DNA from 2 places in the Enterobacter sp. 4974935 genome. Region 1 is predicted to be linked to the other one. Evidence: predicted binding sites of a transcription regulator. Region 1 holds the regulator's gene; the other holds the start of a gene.
What was found. Region 1 encodes CRP, which controls carbon source genes, mostly activating them, when cyclic AMP is high. Its sites were predicted from a motif close to ATGTGANNNNNNTCACAT; they were not measured.

Region 1 (3,372 bases):
CCGAGCTGTTTGTCCATGTTAAAGCGCGTCGGATAGCGGTGATAGAGGATATCCTCAGCCAGCACCCGCAGGCGCGCCGCGACGGTCTGCGCGTTCCAGCGGATCACCGCTTCCGCATGGCTGCGCTCCACCAGCTTTTGCACCTCTTCCGGATTATGAAGGCTGACGGAAATATGCTCCTGCAAATCCAGCCCGACCTGGAAGGTACGCAGCAGCCGCTTATATTCATGATTTTTGTTGGCGGCAAGCATGTGCAACTGCTGATAGCACTGGCTGATCAGATCCACCACTTTTTGCTGGCGTGCCAGCAGCGGCGGCAGGGATTTTTCCGGGTCGGTATGTTGCGTGAGCAGGGTGTATTTTGCTTCGCAGTATTCAGCAAGCTGCACGTAGAGCAGGCTCAGGGATTCGCGAAGCGGCTGTTCCCGCCACAACCAGAACCAGAACCAGTTAAACAGCCCGTACCACAGCGTGCCGAGGGCGTAGATCAGCAATGGCTCCCACACCGGCATATTGCCCGCAAGGCTTAAGGTGAAGATGGCGGCAATCAGCGACGCGGGAAGCAGGCGGGCGTGCAGCGAGCTGATTTCAGCGGTTACGCCAAGCGTCATCGCCAGCACGGTCAGGATCAGCGGCAGAGGAATGTCGCGGGCCAGTAAGAGTTGCACGGCAAGGCTACAGCCGGCAAACAGGCAGCCGCCAATAATCAGGCGTTTGAAAAAGCGTTTATGCGGGGTGTCCAGACCGGCAATGTTGCAGCAGGCGGGCACGAGGGAAAACAGCAGGCCTTGCTGAAGATGTCCGAGGATCAGGCCCACGGCCACGGGAAGACACAACACCAGCGTTTGTCGCAGTGCGTAGTTAACTTCCGGGTGATAGATCAGCCTGCGCCACATAAGGAGTAGAGACAAAAACGGCGTGCCACCCTGCGGCGGCACGCCGTCTGACCGGAATTAACGGGTCCCGTAAACCACGATGGTTTTACCGTGGGCGGAGATCAGGTTTTGATCTTCCAACATCTTCAGGATACGGCCCACTGTTTCACGGGAGCAGCCGACGATCTGACCGATTTCCTGGCGGGTAATTTTAATTTGCATACCGTCAGGGTGGGTCATGGCGTCTGGCTGTTTCGCCAGGTTCAACAGCGTCTGCGCGATACGACCGGTCACGTCCAGGAAGGCGAGGTTACCCACCTTCTCAGAGGTCACTTGCAGACGGCGTGCCATCTGGGAAGAAAGACGCATCAGGATGTCAGGGTTGACCTGAATCAGCTGACGGAATTTCTTGTAAGAAATTTCAGCCACTTCACATGCTGTTTTTGCACGAACCCAGGCGCTACGTTCCTGGCCTTCTTCAAACAGGCCCAGTTCACCGATAAAATCGCCCTGGTTCAGATAAGAAAGGATCATCTCTTTCCCTTCTTCATCTTTGATCAGCACGGCCACCGAGCCTTTAACGATGTAATACAACGTTTCCGCTTTTTCACCCTGGTGAATCAGCGTGCTCTTTGATGGGTACTTATGAATGTGGCAATGAGACAAGAACCATTCGAGAGTCGGGTCTGTTTGCGGTTTGCCAAGCACCATGCGCTGTTATCCTCTGTTATAAGCTGTCACCAGAGTCATAAGATGCATCCGGACTCTGGGGTTGCAATCGAATTCTTACCCATACCTGGGAAGTCGGCTGTCGTAACGTTTCGCAGCCAGTAAAGTTTGATGTCCTCTGCATACATGTGTAACGTCAATGTATTACTGTAGCATCCAGAGTGTTTTAGCATAGCTTTCGCCGCGTGTCTCCTGGTGTCTCGCTTCAGCATGACGCAGGTCGCCTTCCGTTGCGAGAAATGTAACGTACACGTAATCTGTCATAAAAAATGCAACGTTGGAGTGAGTGAATATGCAAGCGCGTGTGAAATGGGTTGAAGGGTTAACGTTCCTGGGCGAGTCTGCTTCCGGGCACCAGGTTTTGATGGATGGCAACTCCGGCGATAAAGCTCCCAGCCCGATGGAAATGGTGCTGATGGCGGCTGGTGGATGCAGCGCGATCGACGTAGTGTCGATCCTGCAAAAAGGCCGTCATGACGTGACCGATTGTGAAGTGAAGCTGACGTCAGAACGTCGCGAAGAGGCGCCACGTCTGTTCACGCATATTAATCTGCACTTTATCGTCACCGGCAAAGAACTGAAGGATGCGGCGGTCTCGCGTGCGGTTGACCTGTCTGCGGAGAAATATTGCTCTGTGGCATTAATGCTGGAGAAAGCGGTAAACATCACCCATTCGTATGAAGTGATCGAGGCTTAATTTTTGGCGGGTGGCGCTTCGCTTACCCGCCCTACAAAAGCACGCCCGTAGGCCCGGTAAGCGCAGCGCCACCGGGCAAAACAACTCACGCGATTTGCTTTCCTTCCATCAGCCGCTGCACCAGCGGCGTCATGATCAGCTCCATCGCCAGCCCCATTTTTCCGCCCGGTACCACTAACGTATTCATGTGCGAAATAAACGAACCTTGTAGCATCGCCAGCAGCCAGGGGTAATCAATGCCTTCCAGGTTGCGGAAGTGGATCACCACAAAGCTCTCGTCCAGGGAAGGGATGCTTTTTGCGGCGAACGGGTTGGAGGTGTCCACGGTGGGGACGCGCTGGAAGTTAATGTGGGTTCGGGAGAACTGCGGCGTCAGGAAGTTGATGTAATCTTCCATGGAGCGCACCACCGAATCCATTACCGCCTCTCGCGAATGGCCGCGCTCGCTCATGTCACGCGTCAGCTTCTGGATCCACTCAAGGTTAACAATCGGCACCACCCCCACCAGCAAATCCACATGGCGCGCCACGTCGTGCTGAGGCGTCACCACGCCGCCGTGCAATCCTTCGTAAAACAGCACGTCAGTCGGTTCCGGCAGCGGCTGCCAGGGCGTGAACGTGCCGGGGACCTGGTTCCAGGGCACGGCTTCATCGTAGGTGTGGAGATACTTGCGGGACTGCCCGGTGCCGCTCTGCCCGTATTCACGGAAGGTTTGCTCCAGCAGGCCGAAGTCATTGGCCTCCGGGCCAAAATAGCTGATGTGTTTACCCAGATCGCGCGCCTTGCGGATGGCCATATCCATCTCCGGGCGCGTGTAGCGGTGAAAGCTGTCGCCCTCTACCTCTGCCGCCCGTAAGTTAAGCTGGGCGAAAATCTTGCGGAAGGCGAGGCTGGTGGTAGTGGTTCCCGCCCCACTCGAACCCGTAACGGCAATAACCGGATGTCTGGCAGACATAGCAACTCCCTGACTGGAAAAGTGTAAGATCAGCCATGAAACGCGTTGCGGGGCATGATATTCACCGTCTCATGCAGTTCGGACCATACCAGCACCACGTCGCCGCTTTTAAGCTG
Region 2 (3,372 bases), 180 kb from region 1:
GCAGAATCGACCCGCTCGCTGAAATGTACGCGTAGATCAGGATATAGAGTACAAACGCGATGGACAACCCGTTCACCAGGTTCCAGCCTTTGCCCAGCAGATCTCGGGTGATGGTGTCGAAGCTGGAGCCAATGCGGTAGTTCAGGTTTGCTTCAAGGATCATCAGCCCGGAATGGAGCATGCAGAACCAGGTGAAAACCAGCGCCGCCAGCGACCAGAAGAACCACGCACCGGACATAACCACTGGCAGGGAGAACATCCCGGCACCAATAATGGTTCCGCCGATGATCACCACGCCGCCAAGCAGCGAAGGTGACGTTTGGGTGGTGGTTAGTGTTGCCATGCGGCCTTATCTCCAGTCAAAAATGTGGTGTGCATTTTAATGTGATGCACTGTACCAGTACAAGAGTACAAAAGGAATAAAAAAAGCCCCGATAACAACTATCGGGGCTGTATATTTTACTTTACGTCAAAAGCGAAAAGGCTTACGCGTCACCGAAACGACGACGGCTGGTGCCTTCTTCGCGGCGTGGGCCACGATTTTCACGGCGCTCGCCGGAGAAACGACGAGGTTCGCCAGTGCGACCTTCGCTACGACCGCCTTCACGACGCTCGCCACCGAAGCTGCGACCACCGCCACGGCGTTCGCCACCGCGGTCAGAGCGAGGCTGTGCATCACCCATCAGTTGCATGTTCATTGGCTTGTTCAGAATGCGGGTGCGAGTAAAGTGCTGCAGTACTTCGCCCGGCATGCCTTTTGGCAGCTCGATCGTTGAGTGTGAACCGAACAGCTTGATGTTACCGATGTAACGGCTGCTGATGTCGCCTTCATTAGCGATCGCGCCAACGATGTGACGAACTTCAACACCATCATCACGGCCCACTTCAATGCGATACAGTTCCATTTCGCCAGCGTCACGACGCTCGCGACGTGGACGGTCTTCACCACCACGCTCTGGACGGTCACCGCGTGGACCACGGTCGTTACGGTCGCCACGACGTTCGAAACGATCGTCACGGTCACGGAACTCACGCTTAGGACGCATCGGTGCATCAGGTGGCACGATCAGGCTACGTTCGCCCTGCGCCATTTTCAGCAGTGCTGCGGCCAGAGTTTCCATATCCAGCTCTTCGCCTTCAGCGACAGGCTGGATCTGGGACAGCAGCGCACGGTACTGATCCAGATCGCTGCTTTCCAGCTGCTGCTGTACTTTCGCGGCGAATTTTTCCAGACGGCGTTTGCCCAGCAGTTCTGCGTTTGGCAGTTCCGCTTCTGGAATGGTCAGCTTCATGGTGCGTTCAATGTTACGCAGCAGACGACGCTCGCGGTTCTCAACGAACAGCAGCGCACGGCCCGCACGACCCGCACGACCGGTACGGCCGATACGGTGAACGTAAGACTCGGAGTCCATTGGGATATCGTAGTTTACAACCAGGCTGATACGCTCAACGTCCAGACCACGTGCTGCCACGTCGGTTGCAATCAGGATATCCAGACGACCGTCTTTCAGACGCTCCAGAGTCTGCTCACGCAGCGCCTGGTTCATGTCGCCGTTCAGCGCTGCGCTGTTATAGCCGCTACGCTCCAGCGCTTCAGCCACTTCCAGGGTCGCGTTTTTGGTACGTACGAAGATAATCGCCGCATCAAAATCTTCCGCTTCCAGGAAACGGACCAGCGCTTCGTTTTTGCGCATGCCGTATACAGACCAGTAGCTCTGGCTGATGTCCGGGCGAGTGGTCACGCTAGACTGAATACGCACTTCCTGCGGCTCTTTCATGAAGCGGCGGGTAATGCGACGGATCGCTTCTGGCATGGTTGCAGAGAACAGAGCGGTCTGATGACCTTCCGGGATCTGCGCCATGATGGTTTCAACGTCTTCGATGAAGCCCATACGCAGCATTTCATCTGCTTCATCCAGTACCAGGCCGCTCAGCTTAGAGAGGTCCAGGGTACCGCGCTTCAGGTGATCCAGCAGACGGCCCGGCGTACCGACAACAATCTGTGGGCCCTGGCGCAGGGCGCGTAACTGCACGTCATAACGCTGGCCGCCGTACAGGGCTACCACGTTTACGCCGCGCATATGTTTAGAGAATTCCGTCATTGCTTCAGCAACCTGAACAGCCAGTTCACGGGTTGGAGCCAGGACGAGGATCTGCGGTGCACGCAGGTCCGGATCAATGTTGTTCAGCAGCGGCAGCGAGAATGCTGCGGTTTTACCGCTACCGGTCTGGGCCATGCCCAGCACGTCACGACCAGAAAGCAGGTGTGGGATACACTCAGCCTGGATCGGAGATGGTTTTTCGTAACCCAGATCGTTAAGGGCTTCAAGGATAGGAGCCTTCAGGCCCAGATCTGCAAAAGTGGTTTCGAATTCAGCCATGTAGTACAAGTGCCTCGATATTAATGGCGGCCAGTCTACTTAGCTCATCGTGAAAATGATTAGCAATTTTCATTGAAAAGTGTGAACCGGCTCAAATTAGGTGTATTGACGAACAACAACGCCCTCACCAGTGAAGGTGATGGCAATCAAAAGATTACGGGCTGATGTTTATGTCGTCAGCTATTGCTGGTCCGATTCTGCCAGGTCGTCTTGCTCCTGGCCCAAGAGCGATAATTCCAACAATGCATAACGGTGCTCAACGAAGTTATGTACGTTGTTAGCAACCGCTAATTTGAACAGTGCCGTAGCGCTGTCCATATCCCCCAGACTTAGGTAGTACTTACCTAAATAGAAGTTGGTTTCACTGAGATGCTCAGCGAGCGAGGTGTTATCCGTTGCGTCCGCCTTGAGGCGTTCCATCAGCGTTGCTTCGCTAATGTTGCCCAGGTAGAACTCGACAATGTTCCATCCCCACTGTTCCTTGTCCGATTTCTCGAAGCGCTGTTTCAGTGCTTCTTTGGCCTGCTTCTCATCGAGCTTCTGCTCAACGATGTAAAGCCACAGGCTGCGGAAAGGATCATTAGGATCGTCTTGATAAAACGCCAGCAGATCATCTTGCGCTAACTTATCACGACCGCCGTAATACAATGCGATACCGCGATTCAAGTGCGCGTAGTTGTAAGTTGGATCAAGCTCAAGTACAGAATCAAACGCTTCATAGGCAGCATCAAAATTGCCTGCCTGCGTTAAATAAATGCCTAAGTAATTGAATACTTCAGGCATATCAGGTCGAATTGCCAGCGCTTGTGAAAAATCATTTCGCGCTAATGCCCTCAGACCGAGACTATCATACAACACTCCGCGCTCATATAAAAGCTGTGCGCGTTCGTCATCGGTTAAAGCCCGACTGGCAAGTATTTGTTCCATGCGTGCCAGAATCACTTCCTGCTGCAAAGTCGGTTGCAATGGCACTGCGAGGACTTCGCTCTTA

Region 2: yrbN (protein YrbN) is a predicted target of CRP. The motif match lies at 2,461-2,478, and genes of this name have one in related genera.

The regions. Positions count from the first base shown of each region.
Region 1 covers NZ_JBZWGT010000003.1:178,232-181,603, forward strand. Annotated here, with positions in the region: gene AC4OVS_RS01915 (YccS/YhfK family putative transporter) at 1-896, opposite strand, end outside; gene crp (cAMP-activated global transcriptional regulator CRP) at 954-1,586, opposite strand; gene AC4OVS_RS01925 (OsmC family protein) at 1,897-2,301, shown strand; gene AC4OVS_RS01930 (phosphoribulokinase) at 2,387-3,256, opposite strand; gene AC4OVS_RS01935 (YheU family protein) at 3,286-3,372, opposite strand, start outside.
Region 2 covers NZ_JBZWGT010000003.1:355,022-358,393, reverse strand. Annotated here, with positions in the region: gene mtr (tryptophan permease) at 1-343, opposite strand, end outside; gene AC4OVS_RS02885 (DEAD/DEAH family ATP-dependent RNA helicase) at 486-2,381, opposite strand; gene yrbN (protein YrbN) at 2,374-2,454, opposite strand; gene nlpI (lipoprotein NlpI) at 2,562-3,372, opposite strand, start outside.